4 regions of the Thioalkalivibrio sp. AKL17 genome follow, and region 4 is predicted to be linked to each of the others. Evidence: predicted binding sites of a transcription regulator. Region 4 holds the regulator's gene; each other region holds the start of a gene.
What was found. Region 4 encodes FliA, which starts transcription of late flagellar genes. Its sites were predicted from a motif close to GCTAAAGTTNNNNNNNNNNCNGCCGATA; they were not measured.
Positions count from the first base shown of each region.

Region 1: the regulator FliA is predicted to act here: its motif matches at 957-984, upstream of D577_RS0100310 (methyl-accepting chemotaxis protein).
Region 2: the regulator FliA is predicted to act here: its motif matches at 1,012-1,039, upstream of D577_RS0100305 (methyl-accepting chemotaxis protein).
Region 3: the regulator FliA is predicted to act here: its motif matches at 1,454-1,481, upstream of D577_RS0101485 (methyl-accepting chemotaxis protein).

Region 1 covers NZ_KB898764.1:64,050-69,936, forward strand. Annotated here, with positions in the region: gene D577_RS0100305 (methyl-accepting chemotaxis protein) at 1-885, shown strand, start outside; gene D577_RS0100310 (methyl-accepting chemotaxis protein) at 1,080-2,990, shown strand; gene D577_RS0100315 (glutathione S-transferase N-terminal domain-containing protein) at 3,039-3,464, opposite strand; gene D577_RS0100320 (MBL fold metallo-hydrolase) at 3,529-4,362, opposite strand; tRNA gene D577_RS0100325 (tRNA-Ala) at 4,544-4,619, shown strand; partial or broken gene D577_RS13475 (PLP-dependent aminotransferase family protein) at 4,837-5,887, opposite strand, start outside.
Region 2 covers NZ_KB898764.1:58,078-63,964, reverse strand. Annotated here, with positions in the region: gene D577_RS0100305 (methyl-accepting chemotaxis protein) at 1-941, opposite strand, end outside; gene D577_RS0100300 (DASS family sodium-coupled anion symporter) at 1,069-2,619, opposite strand; gene argF (ornithine carbamoyltransferase) at 2,623-3,537, opposite strand; gene D577_RS0100290 (acetylornithine transaminase) at 3,534-4,730, opposite strand; gene D577_RS0100285 (superoxide dismutase) at 4,842-5,423, opposite strand; gene ppk1 (polyphosphate kinase 1) at 5,655-5,887, shown strand, end outside.
Region 3 covers NZ_KB898764.1:319,671-325,557, forward strand. Annotated here, with positions in the region: gene D577_RS0101485 (methyl-accepting chemotaxis protein) at 1-1,392, opposite strand, end outside; gene D577_RS0101490 (DEAD/DEAH box helicase) at 1,791-3,710, shown strand; gene D577_RS0101500 (hypothetical protein) at 4,397-5,887, opposite strand, start outside.
Region 4 covers NZ_KB898764.1:459,887-465,773, reverse strand. Annotated here, with positions in the region: gene D577_RS0102135 (protein phosphatase CheZ) at 1-428, opposite strand, end outside; gene D577_RS0102130 (chemotaxis response regulator CheY) at 464-844, opposite strand; gene D577_RS0102125 (RNA polymerase sigma factor FliA) at 884-1,645, opposite strand; gene D577_RS0102120 (MinD/ParA family protein) at 1,642-2,466, opposite strand; gene flhF (flagellar biosynthesis protein FlhF) at 2,450-3,856, opposite strand; gene flhA (flagellar biosynthesis protein FlhA) at 3,912-5,887, opposite strand, start outside.

The DNA of each region.
Region 1 (5,887 bases), 400 kb from region 4:
CTGGCCGCGGCGTTCAACCGTTTCGTGAGCAAGATCCATGATCTGGTGAAGGAAGTTGCCGCCGGAGGCGACCAGGTGGCGGCTGCGGCCAACGAGCTGTCGGCGACCAGCGAGCAGACCAACGAACAGGTGGGCCGCCAGCAGTCCGAGATCGACCAGGTGGCCACGGCCATGAACGAGATGACCGCGACCGTGGCCGAGGTGGCCCGCAACGCCACCGAAGCGGCGGAAGCCGCTCAGAGCACGGACAAGGATGCGGCCCATGGCCGGGAGCTGGTGGAGCAGACCGTCAGTGCGATCAACACCCTGTCCACCCAGGTGGAGAACACCGCGCAGGTGATCGAGCGGTTGTCGACCGATGCCGAGGAAATCAACAAGGTGCTGGAGGTGATCGGGGACATCGCCGATCAAACCAACCTGCTGGCGCTGAACGCGGCCATCGAGGCGGCGCGGGCCGGCGAGCAGGGCCGCGGCTTTGCGGTGGTGGCCGACGAAGTGCGCACGCTGGCGAGCCGGACCCAGGATTCGACCCAGGAGATCCAGGGGATGATCGAGCGGGTGCAGAACGGCACGCGCGACGCGGTGAAGGCCATGGAGGACGGACGCCGGCAGGCGCATTCCAGCGTGGAACAGGTGAACGATGCGGGGCAGTCGCTGCAGTCGATCACGCAGTCCATCAGCAGCATCTCGGACATGAACACGCAGATCGCCAGCGCGGCCGAAGAGCAGTCCTCGGTGGCCGAGGAGATCAACCGCAACGTCTCCAACATCACCCAGGTGCTGGACGAGACCGTGGCCGGATCGCAGCAGATCGCCAACGCCTCGGAGGAGCTGTCGAAGCTGGCCTCGGCGCAGCAGGAGCGCACCGGGCGCTTCCGTGTCTGACCGTGGGTCCTGCCGGCCGGGGTGTTGTGCCCCGTGCCGGAGGATGGGTTTTCGTGACGGCGGCCGATTCGGATCAAGGTTTCCGGACGGCCGCCGTTAGTATGTGAAGGTATGCTGATTTGGCCATCCGGCCGGGCAGGGCCCGGCAGAATGCGCATCGATCAGAATGCCGTAACACCAAAAGAGGGAAAGCCATGCTCAGGAATATCCGTATCGGAACGCGCTTGATGGGCGGCGTCACCATCGTTGTGGTGGCGGTCGTGGTGCTCACGCTGGTGGTGGTGATGAACAGCCTCGGCAACATGGCGGACCGCGCGGAGCAACGGGAACTGAACGACCTGAGCGGGCTGCTGATCCGCCAGCTGGAGCAGGAAGCCGAACGGGGCGAATCGATGGCGCGGGCCATCGCCGAGATTCCGGTGATTCAGCAGGCGTTCGCCGAGGGGGATCGTGAGCGCCTGCTGGAACTGACCCAGCCGGGATATGGCCAGCTGCGCGACGAGCACGACGTGCGCCAGTATCACTTCCATACGCCGCCGGCGACCTCTTTCCTGCGTACCCACAGTCCCGACAACTACGGCGACGACCTGTCGGACGTGCGCCAGACGATCCTGGAAGTGAACCGCAATCGGCAGCCGATTACCGGGCTGGAAGAGGGCCCGTTCGGCATCGGGATCCGCGGGATGGTGCCGGTGTCCTACCAGAACGAGCACATCGGCTCGCTGGAATTCGGCATGGCCTTCGATGACGCATTCTTCGAGTCCTTCACCGAAGAAACCGGATCACCCGTGGCGGTACACCTCGATCGTGATGGCGGTTTCGAGGTCTTTGCCGGCACCATCAATGGCGAGTCGACCTTCAGTCGGGAGGAGATGCGGCGCATCCTCGACGGCGAGGAGATGATCCGCAACGTTCGCCACGACGGCCGCCCGATGGCCGTGGTCGGGCGCGCGGTGGAGGATTTCTCCGGCGAGCCGGTGGGCGTGCTGGAGCTGATGGTCGATCGCAGCGAATACGTGGCGATGGCCCGCAATGCCACCACCACCGTGGTGGCGGTGGGCGTGGTCGCCATTGGTCTCGGCCTGCTGCTGGCCTGGCTGCTGTCGCGCAGCATCGTGCGGCCGCTGCGCCAGACCGTCACGCGCCTGGACGACATCGCGTCCGGCGATGGTGACCTGACGCGCCGGCTGGAGGCCGACGGCAACAATGAGCTGGGGGATCTGGCGGCGGCGTTCAACCGCTTCGTGGGCAAGATCCAGGACCTGGTCAAGGAAGTCGCCGCCGGTGGCGACCAGGTGGCGGCCGCGGCCAACGAGCTGTCCGCGACCAGCGAACAGACCAACGGTCAGGTCACGCGGCAGAAGGACGAGGTCGACCAGGTGGCCACCGCGATGAACGAGATGACCGCGACGGTGGCCGAGGTCGCGCGCAACGCCTCCGACGCGGCCACGGCGGCCCAGACCACCGACCAGGATGCCAACGCCGGGCGCGAGCTGGTGCAGCAGACGGTGCAGTCGATCAACCACCTGACCTCGCAGGTGGACAACACCGCCGAAGTGATCGAACGGCTGTCCACGGACGCCGAGGAAATCAACAAGGTGCTGGAGGTGATCGGGGACATCGCCGATCAGACCAACCTGCTGGCGCTGAACGCGGCCATCGAGGCGGCGCGGGCCGGCGAGCAGGGCCGCGGCTTTGCGGTGGTGGCCGACGAGGTGCGCACGCTGGCGAGCCGGACCCAGGATTCGACCCACGAGATCCAGGGCATGATCGAACGCGTCCAGAACGGCACGCGCGAGGCGGTTCAGGCGATGGAAGAGGGCAAGAACCGGGCGCATTCCAGCCGCGAGAAGGTGAACGAGGCGGGCGAGTCGCTGGAGTCGATCACGCAGTCGGTGACGACCATCTCGGAGATGAACACGCAGATCGCCAGTGCGGCGGAGGAACAGTCCTCGGTGGCCGAGGAGATCAACCGCAACATCTCCAACATCACCCAGGTGCTGGACGAGACGGCCAGCGGCTCGCGCGAGATCGCGAATGCCTCCGAGGAGCTGTCGAAACTGGCTTCCGAACAGCAGCAGCGGGTTGGACACTTCCGGGTCTGATCCGGTCTCGAGGGGGTGGCCACGTGCCGCCCCCTGTCATTTGCGGGTTCAGGAGCCCTCGGTATTGCGGTCGGCTCCGGCCCGGTCCGGATCAAAGCGCGACTCGAGGTAGTCGATGATCGCGCCCGACTCGTACAGCCAGCGCACGCTGCCGCCTCCTTCCTCGATCCGCAGGCAGGGGACCTGCAGCTTGCCGCCTTCCGTCTGCAGGGTCTCGCGGTGTTCGCCGGCCGGCTGGGCATTGCGCAGTTCGATGTCCAGCGACAGGCGCTGCATGGCACGGCGCGCCTTGATACAGAACGGACAGGCGGGGAAGTGGTAGAGCGCGAGGGCGCGGGTCTGTTCGTCCACCCGTGCCTGCTCTTCGGGATCACGCTGGATTCCGCGCGGGCGGGTCACCTTCTCGCCCACGAGCATGAAGGGCGTGAGAACCAGGCGCACGCCGCGGAAAAAGAGTCGGATCAGGGGTCGCATCCGCCAAGGATGCCACAGCTCCGGTGCGCGACCAATCGCGGCGCTGTCCGGTCCGTGTTCTGTGTCAGCCGACCAGCTCGAAGCGCTCGTTCCCGGAGAGGACGATCATGTCGCCGTTGTTGCGGGTGGCCAGCTGTTCGCGAATGGTCTGCTCGTAGCCGGGTTTGAGGTGTGTGATCGCGATTCTCGGCCGATGCCGCAGGTGGTCGAGGTCGCGTACCAGCTGCAACGGGGTGTAGTGGCGGGTGGCGCCGGCGAGGTGATCCATCTCGTCCGGCAGCCCGGTCTCGATCATCAGCAGGTCGAGGCGGGGCAGCTCATTGAGGGTCTGCCACAGGTGCCGGGTCGAGGTGGTATCCCCGCTGAAGGCGAAGGCCCCGATGTCGGGGCGGCTGACCGAATAGCCCACCGCCGGAACGGTGTGTCTCGCGGGGAGGGCGGTGATCCAGCGTCCGTCGAGGTCGATCTGTTCGCCGGGTTCGAGAGCGCGAAAACGCAGCGCGGGATGCTCCGGGGTTGGAAGGGCGGTGAAATCCGGCCAGATCACCCAGTTGAAGATGTGGCGCTGAAGCGCTTCCAGGGTGTCGGGCAGCGCGTGAACGGTTACCGGCGGGGCGTCCACCCGGAACACGGTGTCGATCAGGAAAGGCAGGAACGCCACGTGGTCCAGATGCGAGTGTGTCAGGAAGACGTGCCGGATGGCCTGGAGCTCCGGGAGTTCCAGGTCGCCCACGCCGCTGCCGGCGTCGATCAGGATGTCCCGGTCGATCAGAATGGAGGTCGTTCGGCGACCCGGCCCGATACCGCCGCTGGCTCCCAGGATACGCACGGAGAGACTCGTTCCGGACTCCGGCGAAGAGGTATGGGGCCAGTCATCAATGTGAGGATGCGCGCTCATGAGCTGTGGCAAATGACTCGATCAGAAAGCTCATTCTAGGCGGCTGCCTGTCATGCCGCACGCGAAACGGCGCACGGATTGTGGCACCCGTTACCGAAATGCGACCCGTTCCCGGGAACAACCGGATGGCCGCCGGGGTTCCCGTGGCCTTGGGTCCCTGCTAGAATGCGCAGCATCTCGAGGGGCGGTAGCTCAGCTGGGAGAGCGTCGCGTTCGCAACGCGAAGGTCGGGAGTTCGATCCTCCTCCGCTCCACCAAACACCCCAGAAAATCAGGAAGTTATAGGGCAAAAAACGCCATATATACCATCCTGTTTGCCATTCTTAGGAACGGTAGGCCCCGCCGGTAAATTACTGGCGGGGCTTTTTTGTGCGCCCGTCGGATGCGCCCCCATTGGACGCCGGGCCGCGACGCGATGTCCGGCGCGAGTCGAAGTGGAGAACGCCCAGACGAATCCCGAGGGGGCATTCCGGTTCAGGCAGCGGCTTCCCGGGCCATCGCGCCGAGGCGCGCCAGTGCACGTTCGAGGCGCGCGCCCCAGGGCTGAGCGCAGTTCAGGCGCAGGTGATGACGGTACTTGCCGGTCGGCGAGAAGAGCGGGCCGGGTGCGATGCTGATCCCCTCGCCCAGGGCCCGGCGATACAGGGCCAGCGCATCGACGGCCTCCGGGAGCTCCAGCCAGAGAACGAAGCCGCCGGCCGGTCGCGTCTGGCGTGTCCCGGACGGGAAATGACGAGCTACCGCCCGGCTCACGCGATCCACCGCGCGGGCGTAATCACCGCGCACTCGGCGCAGATAGCGGTCGTAGCCACCGCGCTCCAGGAAGTCGGTCACCGCCAGTCCCGGCCAGGCGGGCGTGGAGGAACTGCCGGAATACTTCAGATACTCCACTCTGTCGCGGAAGCGTCCGGGCACGGCCCAGCCGACCCGCAACCCCGGCGACAATGTCTTGGAGAAGGAACCGCAGTAGAGCACCCCGCCCCGGGTCTCGAACGCCCGGGCCGCCCACGGCCGCGGCCCCTCGAAGGCCAGATCCCCGTAAACGTCATCCTCGATCAGCGGCACCCCACGATCCTCCAGCAGCTCCACCAGGGCACGCTTGCGCTCGTCGCCAGCGCAGTGCCCCAGCGGATTGCCGAAGTTGGGCATGAGCAATGCCGCCTTCACCGGCCACTGGTCCAGCGCCAGCGCCAGGGCCTCCGGCACAATGCCTTCGTCCGGATCGGTGGGAATCTCCAGTGCCCGCAGCCCCAGCGCCTCGATCGCCTGCAGCAGGCCGTAGAACGTGGGTGACTCGATCGCCACCACGTCGCCGGGTTCGGTGACCGCGCGCAACGAAAGCGCCAGCGCCTCCTGGGCACCGTTGGTCACCACCACCTCCTCCGGGGTAATCTGGCAGCCGGCATCCGCCATGCGCCGCGCGATCTGCTGCCGCAGCTCGTACGGCCCGGGCGGAAATGCGTAATCCAGCTCCCGGCCACCCCAGCGCGCCGGCGAACGCGCGCCGCAGGCCACGTGCCGGGAG
Region 2 (5,887 bases), 400 kb from region 4:
GTATCGCGCAGCGGCCGCACGATACTGCGCGAAAGCAGCCAGGCCAGCAGCAGGCCGAGGCCGATGGCGGCCACGCCCACACCCACTACGGTGGCCGTGGCATTGCGGGCCATCGCCACGTAATCGCTGCGATCGACCATCAGCTCCAGCACGCCCACCGGCTCACCGGAGAAGTCTTCCACCGGACGCCCGACCACCGCCATCGGACGACCGTCGTGCTCGGTCCGGCGCACCAGTTCCTCGCCGCCGGCAATCCGCTCCATCTCCTCGCGACTGAACGTGGAATCGCCGTCGATGGTGCTGCCGAACGCCTCGAAGGTACCGTCGCGCTGCAGGTAGAGGGCCACCGGGGCTTCCGTATCCGCCGTGAAGTCCTCGAAGAAGGCATCGTCAAACGCCATGCCGAATTCCAGCGACCCGATATGTTCACCCTCGTGGGAGACCGGGACGATGCCGCGGATGCCCAGGCCGGCCACCCCTTCCTCGAGCCCGGAGATCGGCCGGCGGTCGCGGTTGGTGTCGACCACGGTCTGGCGAAACCCGGAGAGGTCATCGTCGTAGCGATCCGGACGGTGCACCCGCAGGAAGGACGTCGCCGGCGGCGTATGGAACTGATACTGGCGTACGCCGTATTCCTCGTAGAGATGATCAAATCCCGGGACCGTCATCTCGTGCAGGCGTTCGCGGTCGCGCCGGGCGAAGGCCTGTTGCACGTCCGGAATGGCGGCCACGGCCTGCGCCATCGCGGTCCCGCGATCGGCCTCCTGATCGAGCTGCCGGATCAGCAGTTCACTCAGGTCGTTGAGTTCACGCTGTTCCGCGCGGTCCGCCATGTTGCCGAGGCTGTTCATCACCACCACCAGCGTGAGCACCACGACCGCGACCACCACGAGGGTGACGCCGCCCATAAGGCGGGTTCCGATCCGGATATTCCTGAGCATCTCTCTCTCCCTTGAAGCTTTCTTCGCGCCCGGAGTTACGGGCGCCGTTCTGCGAGTCTCTCGCTCCCGCTAGCGGCCGGCAGCGGCCTGACTTGAGCCGCGCGGGTCACGCTCCCTCCCCCCGCTTTCAGCCCACGTGCCGCAGCAGCAACGGCTCGGCGAGCGCATACACCGCGAGGCTGACCAGCACGATGGCGACCACCGACAGCAGGGCCCCGCCGCGGATCATGTCCACCACGCGCAGGCGATTGGAGGCAAACACGATGGCGTTGGGCGGCGTGGCCACTGGCAACATGAACGCGACCGACGCGGCGAACGCCACCGGCAGGGTCATCAGCCCCACCGGCACGTCCATGCGCAGCGCGAGCGCGGCCACCAGTGGCAGCAGGGTGGCGGCGGTGGCGGTATTGCTGGTCACGTGGCTGAGGGTCATGGTGGCCAGCACCACCCCCGCGATCACCAGCAGCAGCGGCCAGGCCTGCGCGCCCATCAGCGCCTCGGCGGTCAGTTCCGCCAGGCCCGAGGATTCAATCGCGGAGCCGAGACTGAGACCGCCACCCACGAGCAGCAGCACCCCCCAGGGCAGCTCCCGCGTGTTGTCCCAGCACAGCAGCCGCCGCTGACCCGAGGCCCCGGAAGGGATCAGGAACAGCAGCCCGGCCCCGAGGATCGCGATCCCGGCGTCCGTCAGTTCCAGCGGCAGCCACGCCTCCAGCAGGGGACGAAACATCCAGGCCAGCGCCACCAGCAGGAACACCGTCGCCACGCGCAACTCCGCATGGCTCCACGGCCCCAGATCGCCTACCTGCTCCTGCAGCATGCGGTCGAGCCCGTTGAGGCGAATGCGATGCACCGGGAACACCCAGCGGGTCAGCAGGATCCAGGCAATGAGCAGCAGCGTCAGCGACAACGGCAGGCCCAGCAGCATCCAGTCGATGAAACCGATCCCGAGCTCGTAGCGGTCATTGAGAAACGCGACGGTCAGCGCATTGGGCGGGGAACCGATGATGGTGGCCATGCCGCCGATGTTGGCCGCGAAAGCGATGCCCAGCAGCAGCGCCAGGGCCGGACTGCGGCTGTCCGGCGCCATGCCCTGCAGGCCCTGGCCCCCGTCGCGCTCCATCAGCCCCAGCACCGACAGCGCGATCGGCAACATCAGGGCCGCGGTGGCGGTATTGCTGACCCACATCGACAGCCCGGCGGTGGCCAGCATGAAGGCACCCACCAGGGTGTGCAGACCGCGGCCGGAACGCGACAGGATCGCCAGCGCCAGCCGCTGGTGCAGGCCCCAGCGCTGCACCGCCAGGGCGATCGCGAAACCGCCCATGAACAGAAAGATGGTGGGATTGGCGTAGGGTGCGGTAGCCTCGTCCATCGCCACCACGCCGGTCAGTGGCAGCAACGCGATGGGCAGCAGGGCCGTGACCGGGATGGGCAGCGCCTCGCTGATCCACCACACGGCCATGAACAGGGTCAGGCCCAGGACCCGCCAGGCCTCCGGGGCGAAGGCCTCCGGCGGCGGGACCAGCAGAAAGGCCACGAAGACCAGCGGCCCGAGAAACAGGCCGATGCGCGCCCGCAGAGCGCTTCCGGCGGACGTTCCGCCGTGATCGTGTCCGGGACCGCCGCCGGCGCCCTGCGGCGGCGTTCGCTCCCCCTCCCCGGTGGTCTCCTGCATGCGTCAGTCCGCCGCGCGCACCAGGAATTCCATCAGCGCCTTCTGCGCATGCAGGCGATTTTCCGCTTCGTCCCAGACCACGCTCTGCGGGCCCTCCAGCACGTCGGTGGCCACCTCTTCCTCGCGATGTGCCGGAAGGCAGTGCATGAACAGGGCATCCGGCTGCGCGCGATCCATCAGGGCCTGATCCACGAAGAACCCGGCAAACGCCTGGCGCCGCGCGCTCTTCTCCTGCTCCTGGCCCATGCTCGCCCACACGTCGGTCACGACCAGATCCGCACCCGCGGCCGCCTCGCCGGCATCACGGGTCACGGTCACGTGATCGCGGGTCGCCTCCAGCACGGAGGATTCGGGTTCGTAGTCTTCGGGGCAGGCCGCCATCAGCTCGAAGTCCAGCAGATGCGCGGCATACATGTAGCTGTGGCACATGTTGTTGCCGTCGCCGATCCAGGCCACGCGCTTGCCGCGGATGTCGCCACGGTATTCGAAGAAGGTCTGCAGATCCGCCAGCAGCTGCGCGGGGTGTTCCAGATCGGTCAGCCCGTTGATCACCGGCACCGAGGAATGGCGCGCGAACAGCTCCACCTTCTCGTGCTCGTAGGTGCGGATCATCACGCAGTCCACCATGCGCGAAAGCACCCGCGCGGTGTCCTCGATCGGCTCGCCCCGCCCGAGCTGGGTATCCCGCGGCGACAGGAACAGCGCGTTGCCGCCGAGCTGCTGCATGCCCACCTCGAAGGACACTCGGGTGCGGGTCGACGACTTCTCGAAGATCATTCCGAGGGTCTTGCCCCGCAGCAGGTCGTCATGGTGTTCGCCCGCCTTCAGCTGGCGTTTCAGCTCGATCGCGCGGTGCAGCACCGCGCGCGTCTCTTCGGCGGACAGATCGAGAAATGAAAGAAAATGGCGCGGATTCATGCAGAAGCCTCCCTGGTGGCCCCGGATGCCAGAAACGCATCCACCCGGTCGGCCACGCCGTTCGCGATCTGCGTGACCTGTTCGTCGTCGATGATCAGCGGCGGCAGCAACCGGATCACCCGCTCCGCCGTCACGTTCAGGATCAGCCCGGCCTCCAGCGCCTGTCCCACCAGCTCGCCGGCCGGCCGATCCAGCTCGATCCCCAGCATCAGGCCGCGGCCGCGGATCTCCACGACCTCCGGCCGGTGGCCCAGGCGCTCCTGCAGCTGCCGGCGCAGTGCCTGCCCCTGGCGTTCGGCCTGCTCGCACAGGGCCTCCTCCTGCATCACGTCCAGCACCGCCAGCGCCGCGCGCGACACCAGCGGACCGCCGCCGAAGGTGGTGCCGTGCATCCCCGGCCGGAACAGGTCGCGGGCCGCCCCCGCCACCAGATTCGCCCCGATGGGAATGCCGTTGCCCAGCCCCTTGGCCAGGCTCAGCACGTCCGGGGTGATGCCTTCATGCTGGAACGCGAACCACTGGCCGGTACGACCGATGCCGGCCTGGATCTCGTCCAGCATCAGCAGCCAGCCGCTGGCATCGGCGATCTCCCGCAGGCGGCGCAGGTAGCCGTCGGGGGGGATGCGGATCCCGCCCTCGCCGGTGACCGGCTCGACCAGGATGGCCACGATGTCTTCCTGCCCGGCCAGTGCCGCCACCGCGTCCGCATCGCCGTAGGGCACATGCTCGAACCCCTCGACCAGCGGCTCGAACCCGGCCTGGATCTTCGCATTGCCGGTGGCGGACAGGGTCGCCATGGTGCGCCCGTGGAAGCTCCCGTCCATCACGATCACGCGCGGGCGCTCGATCCCCTTCGCCCGTCCGTGCAGGCGCGCCAGCTTGATCGCCGCCTCGTTGGCTTCGGCGCCGGAGTTGCAGAAGAACGCGCGATCCATCCCCGCGAGCGAGCACAGCCGCCGGGCCAGCGTCTCCTGCAGCGGGACCCGGTACAGGTTGGAGGTGTGCACCAGGGTGGAGGCCTGATCACAGACCGCACTGGCCACCCGCGGATGCGCATGCCCCAGGCCGCAGACCGCAATCCCCGACAGCGCATCCAGATAGCGCCGGCCCTCGGTGTCCCACAACCAGGCACCCTCGCCGCGCTCGAAGGCGACCGGCAGGCGATTGTAGGTCTGCTGCAGGAAATCGTTCATGTTCCGTTCTCCAAACGCGAAAGCCGGCGGGTGGCCGCCGGCTTCCGGAATGCGGGTCGGACACCCGGCGCGGAACCCTCTTGCGGGAACCCGCCGGGCTCGTCGCCGATCTTACTGCATCTGCCGGGCGACGAAGTCCCAGTTCACCACGCTCCAGAAGTTCTCGAGGTACTTCGGGCGCGCATTGCGATAATCGATGTAGTAGGCATGCTCCCACACGTCGCAGGTCAGCAGCGGGGTCTGGCCGTCGCGCATCGGGTTCGCGGCGTTCGAGGTATTGACGATCTCCAGCGAGCCGTCGCCGTTCTGCACCAGCCAGGTCCAGCCGGAACCGAAGTTGCCGACCGCCATCTCGTTGAACTTCTCCTTGAAGGCGTCGAACGAACCGAAGGCGCTGTTGATGGCGTCCGCCAGCTTGCCGGAGGGCTCGCCACCCGCATTCGGACCCATGCAGTTGAAGTAGAAGGTGTGGTTCCAGACCTGGGCGCCGTTGTTGAAGATGCCGCCGGCCGGGGCCTTCCTGATGATGTCCTCCAGCGAGGCATTCTCGAACTCGGAGCCCGGCAGCAGGCCGTTGAGCTTGGTCACGTAGGTCGCGTGGTGCTTGTCGTGGTGGTATTCCAGCGTCTCGGCGGAGATGTGGGGCTCCAGGGCGTCCTTCGCGTACGGCAGATCGGGCAGTTCGTAGGTCATGGGACCTCCTTCTTCGCGTTCGTTCGTTATTCGTGGTGATGTCTCGCGGGGACCGCCCCTTCACGGGCGATCCCGAACCCGCTAACGATAGTCACCTTGGGCGGGCGATGCAATTCCCGAGTACACCACTCGACCTTTGCCGGGCCGCCGGTGCGGGCGTCGTGATACCTTTTCTTCGCAACGTAACATCGCCGCTCTGGACTGGACGGATTCCGGATGTACCCGTCCCCGATGCAGGATACCGACTTGGAAGCCAACGACCGTTTTCTCAACCGTGAACTCTCGCTGCTGGAATTCAACCGCCGGGTGCTGGAACTCGCGCGGGAACCCGGCTTTCCTCTGCTGGAACGCCTGCGTTATCTCAGCATCTCCTCGACCAATCTCGACGAGTTCTTCGAGGTCCGCGTCGGTTCGCTGCTGCAGCAGGTCGAACTGAACGTCAGCGCGCCCGGCCCCGACGGCCT
Region 3 (5,887 bases), 140 kb from region 4:
ACCGGCCTCCTGCGCATTGCTGGCGGTGTTTTCGGCCATCTCGCGGCCCCGGCCCATGGCATCCACGGCGTTGCGGGTGCCGGCCTGCAGGTTCTCGATGGTCGACTGGATGTCGGCGGTGGAATCCTGAGTGCGGGAGGCGAGGGTGCGGACCTCGTCGGCCACCACCGCGAAGCCGCGCCCCTGCTCGCCGGCGCGCGCGGCCTCGATCGCGGCGTTGAGCGCCAGCAGGTTGGTCTGCTCGGCGATGCCACGGATGACGTCCAGCACGCTGCCGATCTTCTGGCTCTGTTCGTCCAGGGACTGGACGGCTTCGGCGATCTGCCCGACCTCGGTTGCAAGCCGGCCGATGTCGCCGACGACCGATTCCACCACCTTGCCGCCCTCCCGCGATTCGCGATCTGCTTCGTGGGTGGCGCTGGAGGCGTCCGAGGCGTTGCGTGCGACTTCCTGCACGGTAGCCGTCATCTCGTTCATCGCGGTGGAGACCTGTTCGGTCTGTGATCCCTGTTGATCCAGGTTCGTCTTGGTCTGGGTCGACACCGCCGAGAGTTCTTCCGCCGCCGAGGCCATCTGGTCGGTCATGCCGCGCAGCTCGCCGATCGTGTTCTGGAACTCGTCGAGCATGGTGTTCAGGCAAGTGGCCGTGGAACCCAGTTCATCGTGGCTTTCGACGTCCACTCGTCGGGCGAGGTCATGGTCACTGACGATGCCCTCCATGGTTTCGCGCATGCGGCCCAGAGGGACGGCAACCCCCCGGTAGGTCATCCATCCGGTGCCGAGTACGACGATGAATCCGGCGAGGGCGACCGCGATGAAAACGAGGACCGAGCGGTTGTACAGCTCGGCGATCCGGGTCGCTTCCTCTCCGGCGACACGGAGTTGCAGGTCCACCAGTTCGTTGATCTTGTCGCTGATCGGATCGATGGATGCATACAGCGGGCCGTTGAATTCGCTCAGTTCGCCCGAGACGTTGCCGGACATCCCCGAAAGGGCGCGTTCCAGTCGGTCCAGATCCGCGTTGGCATCGCGAAACAGGCCGCGGGCTTCCTCGGCCAGGCGCGCCTCCTCTGCGGTGAGTTCGGTCGCCATGTAGGTTTCCCACTGCTGATCGATATGCGAACGGGCGCCGCGCACGTCCTGCAGGGCCTCTTCGGCGGTGAGCATCCCGTGATCGGCCTTGTTGACGGCGTCAATCACCAGCACCGCGTAATCGTCGGCGATCTCCTTGAGCTGCTGCAGCGGGATGACGCGGTCCTGGTGTACGCGGTCCACGCCGGCCTCGATGTCCCCCATGAAGCGCACCGAGAGCAGCGCGATCACGATCAGCGCGATCAGCGGGAGCGCCACCAGGAGCTGGATTTTCGCGCGAATACTGAGAGTTTTACCCATCGGGGATTCCTTGATCATTTGGGCGGGCAGAGTCGGCAAAGAGGGCGGATCGTACAGGTTGTGACGACTCCCCTGCCGAAAACTAAAGCGGATCAGTGTTTCCTCAAGGCCTGCACGACGCCTCGGACGGCACCCCGGACATGGATCATCTGCAATGACGGCTTTATCACCCCAACGAGAAGTCCGGGCGGCGGTGGAGCGGTATTTCGATCTCTACTTCCGGACCAGGCTCTGTATGCCGCCAGGGCCGGCGGACGCGATCGCGTGGAACGAGGCTGACCCCCCACGGCCCTCGCGTTTCGTGTATAGTGCGCAGCTGACCGTGTGGTCATTCCTTTTCGCCGGGCCCGGGGCACTCCTGTGCCGTCGCTGTTTCCGGCCCGTGTGAGTACTGTGTGATGTCCGAATCTCCCTCCTTTGACCAGCTCGGTCTGTCCGAGTCGCTGGTCCGTGCCCTGTCGAATCTGGGCTTTGCCACCCCCACCGCGGTTCAGGCCGCCTGCATCCCCGCCCTGCTGGGTGGTCGCGACGTGCTGGGCGAGGCCCAGACCGGCACCGGCAAGACCGGTGCGTTCGGCCTGCCGCTGGTGGATGGCGTGGACGCGGCCCTGAAGGCGCCGCAGGCCCTGGTGCTGGCCCCCACCCGCGAGCTGGCCGGTCAGGTGGCCGACGCCCTGAGCGGTTTCGCGGCGGGTCTGGACGGCATCGAGATCCTGCCGGTCTACGGCGGCCAGCCGATGGGCCAGCAGCTGCGCGCCCTGCGCGACGGGGCCCAGGTGGTGGTTGGCACGCCCGGCCGCGTGGCGGATCACGTCCGCCGCGGGAGCCTCGATCTGTCCAGCCTGCGCATGGTGGTGCTGGACGAGGCCGACGAGATGCTGCGCATGGGCTTCGTCGAGGAGATCGAGTGGCTGCTGGAGCAGACCCCGGCCGAGCGCCAGACCACGCTGTTCTCCGCGACCATGCCGGCGCCGATCCGGCGCATCGCGCACCGCCACATGCGCGAGCCGGAAGAGATCCGCGTGGGTGCGGGCAACGAGGCCGGCGTCGACATCGACCAGAGCTACTGCCTGGTCGATCAGCGCAACAAGCTCGAGGCCCTGACCCGCCTGATGGAGACCGAGCCGGATCTGGACGCGGCGGTGGTCTTTGCCCGTACCAAGGCGGCGACGGTCGAGATCGCCGATCGGCTGGGCGCCGCCGGCGTGGCCGCATCGGCGCTCAACGGCGACATGGAGCAGGGCGAGCGCGAGCGCGTGGTCGCCAACCTGCGCGACGGTCGTCTGGACGTGATCGTGGCCACCGACGTGGCCGCACGGGGGATCGACGTCCCGCGCATCAGCCACGTGTTCAATTTCGATGCCCCGGGCGATGCCGAGGTCTACGTGCACCGCATCGGGCGGACCGGCCGCGCCGGGCGCAAGGGCCGCGCGATCCTGTTCCTGGAGCCGCGCAAGCGGCGCATGCTGAAAGACATCGAGCGCCTGACCGGCAAATCCGTGCGTGAACAGGCCGTGCCCGACCGTGAGGCGGTGCGGGCACGGCGCGAGGATCGCTTCGCCGAACGCGTGCGGGCTGCCGTGGCGGATGACGCCGGGGTGCGTCACGCGGCCCTGGTGGAACGCCTGCTGGCCGATGGCGAGACCTCGCCGCAGGATCTGGCCGGTGCCCTGGTGGCGCTGGCCACCGAGGGCTCCCCGCTGGATGCCTCCGCCACCGCCGGTGCCGACCCGCTGGCCGGCGCGGCCCGTGCTGCGCGCGACGAGCGCTCCGGTGGCCGCGACAAGGGCGAGCGCAACAACAAGCGCCGCGAAGGCGGCCGCCAGGGCGATCGTGATGCAGGTCCCGAATCCGGCATGGTGCGCTACTACATGCCCGTGGGCCGCACCCACGGCGTGGCGCCGGGCGCGATCGTCGGCGCGCTGGCGAACGAGGGCGGGCTCAAGGGCCGCGACATCGGCCGCATCGGCCTGCAGCAGGAACACTCGCACGTGGATCTGCCGGAGAGCCTGGACGAGGGCGCGATCCGCAAGCTGGGCGGCATTCATGTCGCGAACCGTCGCCTCGGGCTGACGCTGGAGATCCCGGCGCCGCAGGGCCCGGGCGGTGATCGCGGCAATGGCAATGGCGCACGCCACGACGCGCCGGCGCGCAAGTCGAAGCCCGCATCCCGCAAGCCCGCCGGTGGCAAGCCGGCGACCGGCAAGCGCCCCGCGTATCAGGCGACGGGCAAGGGCTCCGGAAGGGCTTCGGGCAAGGGCCAGGGCAAGAACAGTACCGGAACCCTGGGCATCCGCCGCAAGGCCGCCAACGGCTGATCGCCGAAGAGGCGGCCGGGGGCCGGCTCAGATCCTCAGCTTTCGCAATGCTCGCAGACGGCGTCGGCGGAGGCGTCGTCCGGATATCCGCCCAGCCGCCGGCGGACCTCCTCCTCGTCCATCGCCCGGATATCTTCGGCCAGGCGGTCGAGGTGCGTGAGGATAGTCGCGGAGCACTGCTTGAGATGGGGTAGCAGCTCCCGAGCCCGGTCCAGCCGCCGGGTGTCGTCGAACCCGGTGGAACCGAACAGCCGTGCCAGCGGTGTCGGCTTTTCGGTCTGTTCCTCGAACAGGATGTTGAAGATCCGCCGGTAGGTGGCGTGGAGTTCGTCGTGTGGCGGTTCGATCCGGCAGTAGGAAGCCAGATCCGACAGGCCGCGCCCTTCGCCGTAGTACCCACTGGCCGAACTTGCAGTCGGTGGGGGCGACCGGGACCTTGTCCTGGTCCAGCGGGATCCCTTCGATCAGTCCGTGGGCGTAGCTGACCCACATCTTGTGGCTCAGCCGGGCGCGGTGGATCCGCTTGATCACGTCCGCTTTGGTCATCTTCGTCTCTCCGAGCGACGCGGAGCGCCGCGGCAGAGGGGGTATTCAGGGATGAAGCGATCCCAATTCTGGCCTGCCTGCGGCGCGGATGGGACGACCGGAATGCGGAACCGTTCACGGTTCCGCACATCGTCCGGGAGTCAGTCGGCGGTTTCGTGCTCGAGGTGGTCGATCAGGTGCTGGATGTCGGCGGGGTCGGCCGCGGCGGGGAGGCGCTCGAGGACGCGCTGGCGGCGTGCTTCCGGCGTGAGGGGGGCGCGTTCGTCGACTACGCCACGCTCGCGCAGGAATTCGTGCAGCTGTTCGCGATGGCCGGCCCGCAGGCGCTGTTCCGTGCCGCTGGCCATGGTGATCGGGTGCTGCTGCAGGCTTTCCAGCAGGGCCTGCGGGTCGCCTTCGAGTTCCGTGGCGCGCTGCGCCACGCCCTCCAGCGCGTTGTCGGTGAGCACGCCGGCATCACGGGCCTCTTCCAGCAGGCCCCGGTCCACCGTCCGGTTGCGGCCGATGCGCCGGGCCGCAAGCCAGTGTTCCAGCGCGAGGGAGCGATATGCCAGCGCGGCGCGCCGGTGCTCGTCGGGCAGGGCGCGGCGTGCGATCCGTCCATCCAGCAGGCTGCGCAGCGGGCCCACCCGATCGACCCGCCAGACCTGCATCAGGTCGCGCGCGGTCGCGGGATCATCGAACAATACATGCAGCAGGTGGACGTCTTCGGGGGGCCCCGTCGGGTCCGGTCGTGTCACCCCCAGTTCGCGTGCCCAGGCGGCCAGGTCCTTGCCGGCCGGCTCCGGGATGGCGGGAACCGCGGGGAGCTCGAACCGGGCAGGTTCGGTCGCCTCCGCGGGGAGCCCGCGCAGCGCCTGCAGATCCACGCGGTGCGGCCATTCGCCGGTGGCCTGGTGCCATAGCTGCATCTCGTAGTCGCTGGCGGCCAGGTACAGGATCTGGCGATCCCCGTCGCGGGCCAGTTCCTGCAGGGTACGGAACATCACGCGGGCGCGTTCGGGGTCGGTGGTGGCCAGGGCCTCGTCGATCAGCAGCGGCCAGTGCCCTGCTCCCTCGGTCGCCTCGCGCGTCTCGACCCGGGCCAGGCGCAGCGCCAGCAGCAGCTGCATGCGGGTTGCAGTGGAGAGTTCGCCGGGGGGACGCAGCGCGCCCTGCACGCGGTCCTCGCCGACAAAACCGTCCTCGTCCTCGCTCAGCCGCAGCGCCCACTGGTGGTGGGTGAAGCGGGCAAAGGCCTCGCGCGCGCGGCGCAGCAGTTCCGGTTCTTCCTCGCGGCGGAACTCCTCCTGGATGTCGTCGAGCAGGAAGCGCCCGGCTTCGGCGTCCAGGGCTTCGTCGCGCCGACGTTCCAGGTCTTCGCGGGCATTCTGCTCGGCCGCCAGGGCCTGCTCGCGCTCCTGCTGGCGTCCGGTCTGCTCGATGCGTTCGCGGATCTGGCTGCGCTCCTCCTGCAGGGCCTCCAGTCGTGCGGCCCGGTCGGCGGCCTCGTTCCGGCGCCGCTCGAGGGTGTCGCGATCGCCGGGGCCGTCTCGGGAACCGGCCAGGGTCAGCAGGTCCGGGCGGGATTCCAGCTCGCGAACCCCGTCGTCCCGCCGCCGGCGGGCGTCGTCCCGTTCCTGCCGCAGCGC
Region 4 (5,887 bases):
TCGCGCGCGAACTCGCGGAATTCCTCCACCGACAGTTCGCGGTTGCGGAACCGGGTCCATTTCTCGGTGAGTTCCGCGGCACGCCCGGCGAACGCCTCGGCAATCGGCAGGGACGATTCCACCGCATTCAGGGTTTCGTGCGTGGCCTGTTCGGTCTGGGTCACCACGTAACTCAGACGCTCGCGTGCATCCGGAATCTCGTCCTGCGCCAGCTCGACCAGACGCGAATCGCCCCGGAAGCTCTCCAGGGCCTCGTGCAGTTCGCGGGTCAGTTTGCCCAGTTCGTCGAACAGTTCGCGCTCGTAAGGCCGCGCGAGCTCCTGGATCAGGCGGCGCGAAGCCTCCTCGTCACCGCCTTCCAGAGCGCCCACCAGCTCCCGCGCCAGCGCGAGCCGGTCTTCCCCGGAGGCATTCTCTTGTTCGGTCATCGGGTCTCTCTTGCCGTGTCAGCCGGTCGCGGTATTCAGCCTTGAGCTTCAATACGTTCGAAGATCTTTTCGATCTTCTCCTTGAGCGTCTCGGCCGTGAAGGGCTTCACAATGTAACCGTTCACGCCGGCCTCTGCCGCCTCCACGATCTGATCGCGCTTGGCTTCGGCCGTGACCATCAGCACCGGCAACGATTTCAGCCGCTCGTCCTTGCGCACCTCGCGCAGGAGGTCGATGCCCGGCATGTTGGGCATGTTCCAGTCGGTGATCAGAAAATCGAAGTCGCCGTTCTGCAGCATCGGCAGGGCGGTGCTCCCGTCGTCGGCCTCCATGGTGTTGTTGAAGCCAAGATCCCGCAGGAGATTCTTGATGATGCGCCGCATCGTGGAGAAGTCGTCCACGATCAGGATTTTCATACCCTTGTCCACAGTTCGCTCCGGGAATGTGTTTGAACCTTAGAATATCTGCAGGGACTCGACGTCTTCGAGCCACGAGCCCAGACGCGCCCGCAGACGGTGCACCGCCTGGCTGCGGATCTGGCTGACGCGCGATTCGGTCACGTCCAGCACCGCACCGATCTCGCGCAGGTTGAGTTCTTCGGTGTAGTACAGGTTGAGCACCAGTCGTTCGCGCTCGGGCAGATCGCCCAGTGCGCCGGCCAGTTCCTCGCGGAACTCCCCGGCCTCGATGCGCCGCGACGGGGACTGCTCCTGCCCTTCCAGCACGCGATCCGCCTCGCCCTCCGGGCCGCCCACCTCGTCCAGCGCGAACAGATGGGCACCGGCATGATCATCCAGCATCTGGTAGTAGGTTTCCACCGGGACGCCCAGCTCCTCGGCGATCTCCGGAGCGCGAGCGGCGCGGCCCTCGCGGGCCTCCACCGTCTGCATCGCCTCGGAGATCCGCCGGCTGTTGCGGTGCACCGAGCGCGGCGTCCAGTCGCTGCGACGCAGCTCGTCGATCATCGCCCCGCGGATGCGGATCCCGGCGTAGGTGGCGAAGGTCGCCCCCTGGCCGCCTTCGAACTGCCGCGCGGCCTCGATCAGCCCCACCATGCCTGCCTGCACCAGGTCATCCACCTGCACCGAGGCCGGCAGCCGGGCCATCAGGTGATGGGCGATCCGATTCACCAGCTCGACGTGGTCCGCGACCAGCTGATCCGGTCCCCCGGTCCCCGCCCGGGCGTATCCCGAAAGTCTGTTCTTTGGCGTGTTCATGCGCTTTGCAGCATCCTCTCGACGAAGAATCCAACCCCCCCGCTGGCGCCGCGGGCCACCGGCCAGCCGTCGACCTTGCGCGCGAGCTCGAGGAACGCCCGTCCCGCCGGGCTGCCCGGGGACTGCTGCACCACCGGCGCCCGTTTCTGCACCGCCTGGCGCAGGGCATCATCCAGCGGAATCACGCCCACCAGATCCAGTATGACCTCCGGCAGATAGGTGGAACAAACCGCCTGCAGCTTCTGCATCACGCGTTCCGCCCCGGCACGGCCCTGCACCATGTTCGCGACCACGCGGAACCGGTTCACGCCATGATCCCGATGCAGGACCTTGATCAGCGCATAGGCGTCGGTCATCGATGCCGGCTCGTCGGTGACCACCACCAGGGTCTCCTGCACGGCCTGACAGAAACTGGTCACCGACTCCTGCAACCCGGCCGCGGTATCCACCACCAGCACGTCCAGCGGTCGCGTATACATGCTGAAGGCCTGGATCAGGCCGTGATGTTCCGGCCGGCTCAGGTTGGCCATGGTCGCGATCCCGGACGCGGAAGGCACCACGCGGATTCCCTCCGGGCCCTCGATGATCACGTCTTCCAGATCCTCGACGTCCCCGGTCACCAGGTCGTGCAGCGTCCGCTGCGGACGCAGGCCCAGCAGCACATCGACGTTTGCGAGCCCCAGGTCCGCATCGAACAGCATGACCTCGCGTCCCAGTCGGGCCAGTCCGACCGACAGGTTGACCGAGACATTGGTCTTGCCGACCCCGCCCTTGCCCGAGGCCACCGCGACCACCTTCAGGGGCTTAGTGTTGTGTGACATGATGTCCCTTCAGCACCGGTTGAATCATTTCGAGCGGCGCGGGCTCCTCGCCCGCGGCCGGCTCGTCCGCGGATCGCGGTCGCCGGGCCTCGCGTTCCGTCGCCTGGCGCCGCCGCCAGGCCTGCATCGCCTCGTCGACCCAGGCATCGGCCGCCCCGTGCTCGGGTTCTTCCTGCAGCGCCAGGCGGGTCAGATGTCCGGTATCCACGCGATGGAAATCCTCGGCGATGCGCTGGCCGTCGCTCATGAACGCAACACCCAGCGGCTGGTCCAGCAGTACCGAAAGCACCTCGCCCAGCTGTTCCGCCTCGTCCAGCTTGGTCAGTACCAGGGCCGAGGGTTCCGTGGGGGCGAAAGCCTCCAGCACCCGGCGCAGGGCCATGCCCTGGGTAGTGGCCGCGATCACCAGCCAGGTCTCCGCGCGCACGTCCGCAGGCATGTCCGTCAGCAGGGGTTCCCGCGGAGCGGTACGCGGCGACTGCCCGGCGGTATCCACCAGGATCAGGTGCCCGCTGCCCGCCGAGCGCCGCGCCATCTCGCGCAGCTCGGCCTCGGTTTCCACCACACACACCGCGGTTCCCGCCATCTGGCCGAAGGCCTGCAACTGCCGCGTCGCGCCGATGCGCTGGGCGTCCATGGTGACCAGGGTGACCGAATCCGGCCCCATGCGGCGGATCTGGCGCAGTGCAATCCGTGCAATGGTGGTGGTTTTGCCGACCCCCGTCGGTCCCTCCAGCGCGAGCACCCCGCCCTCGTCGAGGATGGAGGCGCGCGCGGTCACGATGGCACCCGACAGGCGCGCCCGCAGGCGCTCCCATGCCTCCTCCGAGGTGTGATCGTCGAGGATGCTGCCGGCCAGGCTGCGCGCCAGCGGCTCGCGGAAGCCCAGATCCATCAGCCGCGCCTTGCATTCGGCCGCCAGTGGATGCCGCGCCGCCCAGCGGGCCTGCTCGTTCTCTTCGTACTGCCGCGTCAGCAGACTGCGCAGATCCCGCAGTTCCTGACGCATCGCGGACACCTCGGGGTCGGTGGGCCACTGCGGGGCCGGTCGCTGCCGGGACCCGGCACCCGACCCCCCGCCGGCGGAAGCCGCCGCGGGCTCCGGCGCGCGGGGGTGCTCACCGCGCGGGGCCGGTTCATCGCGCACACCCTGTCGCGCCGATTCCCGGGCGGAGCGTGCCCCGCTACCGGCGTCGTCCTGCCGCGGGGCACCCCGGCCGTCACCCTCCGCCGTTCCGGCGGGCGCCTCGCCGCCATCGAGGGCCGCGACCACCTCCAGCCAGCCGTCGACCCGGCGGCTGGACAGGATTACGGCGTCCTCGCCCTGCTCCTCGCGGACCTGGCGCATCGCGTCGCGCATGTCCCGTGCCCGGTATCGTCTGACATTCATCGTTCGCTCTCCCGCCGATCGTTGACTGGTGCTTCAGGCCATGCCCGTTCGCACATCACGCCGACTTCTTGTCTGCTTCATCCTGTCCCACCGTGGCCACCACCCGGATCCGCCGGTTGTCCGGGATCTCGGTGAATGCGAGCACGGTCAGGTTGCGCACCGCGCCCCGCAGCCACCCGGCGATCCAGGAGCGGATTTCCGGGGCCACCACCAGCACCGCCGGCTGTCCCGCCGCCTCCTGGCGCTGGGCGGCCTCGCCCACCGATCGTTGCAGGCGTTCGGCCAGGCCCGGCTCCAGTCCGACGGTGTCGCCATTGCTGCCCTGCAGAGACTTATGCAAAAGCTGTTCCAACGAAGGGTCGAGGGCGATCAGGGGCAGCTCCTCCTCCGGTCCCACCAGGTCCTGGACGATGGAGCGCGACAGCGCGACCCGCACCGCGGCGGTCAAAGTGCCGGGATCCTGACTCTTGGCACCCTCCTCTGCCAGGGTTTCGGCGATCGTGCGCAGATCGCGGATGGAGACCTGCTCGGCCAGCAGGTTCTGCAGCACCTTCAGGATCACGCTCAGCGACAGCGTCTTCGGCACCAGGTTTTCCACCAGCTTGGGCGAACGCTGCGCCAGCTGGTCCAGCAGGTGCTGGGCCTCCTCGTGGCCGATCAGCCGGTGTGCGTTTTCGCGGAACACCTGCGACAGATGGGTCGCGATCACCGTGGACACGTCCACCACGGTGTAGCCGGCCCCCTGCGCCTGTTCGCGGTTCTCGGGGTCGATCCACAGGGCATCCAGGTTGAACGTCGGATCCTTGGTCGGCGTCCCCGGTACCTCACCGAAGACCTCGCCCGGATTGATCGCCAGCTCCTTGTCCGGGAACACCTCGGCCTCGGCGACGGTCACGCCCAGAAGGGCGATGCGGTAGGTGTTCGGACTCAGCTCGAGGTTGTCGCGGATATGCACCGGCTGCAGCAGGAAGCCCAGCTCCTGCGACAGCTTGCGGCGTACGCCCTTGATCCGCCCCATCAGCTGGCCGTCCTGGGTCCGGTCCACCAGCGGGATCAGGCGGTAGCCGACCTCCAGCGACACCAGGTCCACCGGCGGCACGTCGTCCCACGACAGCTCGCGGTTCTCCGGCGAGGGTTCCTGCTCGGCCTCCGGCAGACGCTCCACCTCGGCTGCCTCCTCGTGCCGCCGGCGCGACATCAGGTAACCGCCGCCGGCGACCAGCGAAGCCAGGCCCAGGAACACCGCATTGGGCATCCCCGGCACCATGCCCAGCGACGCGATCACCCCACCCACGACGTACATCACGCGCGGGTTGGAGAACATCTGGCCGATGACCTGCTGGCCCATGTCCTGGGTGGTGGATACGCGGGTCACGATGATGGCCGTGGCCGAGGACAGCACCAGCGACGGGATCTGCGCCACCAGGCCGTCACCGATGGTCAGCAGGACATAGTTGGTGGCGGCATCGCCGATGGACATCCCGTGCTGCAGGGCGCCGATGGTGAGTCCGCCGATGATGTTCACGAACAGGATCAAAATCCCGGCGATGGCGTCCCCGCGCACGAACTTCGAGGCCCCGTCCATGGAACCGTAGAAGTCGGCCTCCTGGGCGATCTCGTCACGCCGTCGGCGCGCCTCTTCCTGGGTCAGAAGGCCCGCATTGAGGTCGGCATCGATCGCCATCTGCTTGCCCGGCATCGAATCCAGGGTAAAGCGGGCGCTGACCTCGGACACGCGCCCCGCACCCTTGGTTACCACCACGAAGTTGATGATGATCAGGATCGCGAACACCACCAGGCCGACCGCGTAGTTGCCGCCGACCACGAAGTCGCCGAAGGCCTGGATGACCTGCCCGGCCGCGTCCGTTCCGGTATGCCCTTCCAGCAGGATCACCCGGGTGGAGGCGATGTTCAGCGCCAGACGCAGCAGGGTTGCCACCAGAAGCACCGTGGGAAACACCGCGAATTCCAGCGGCCGCGGGGTGTACACCGCGACCATGATCACCACCAGCGACAGCGCGATGTTGAAGG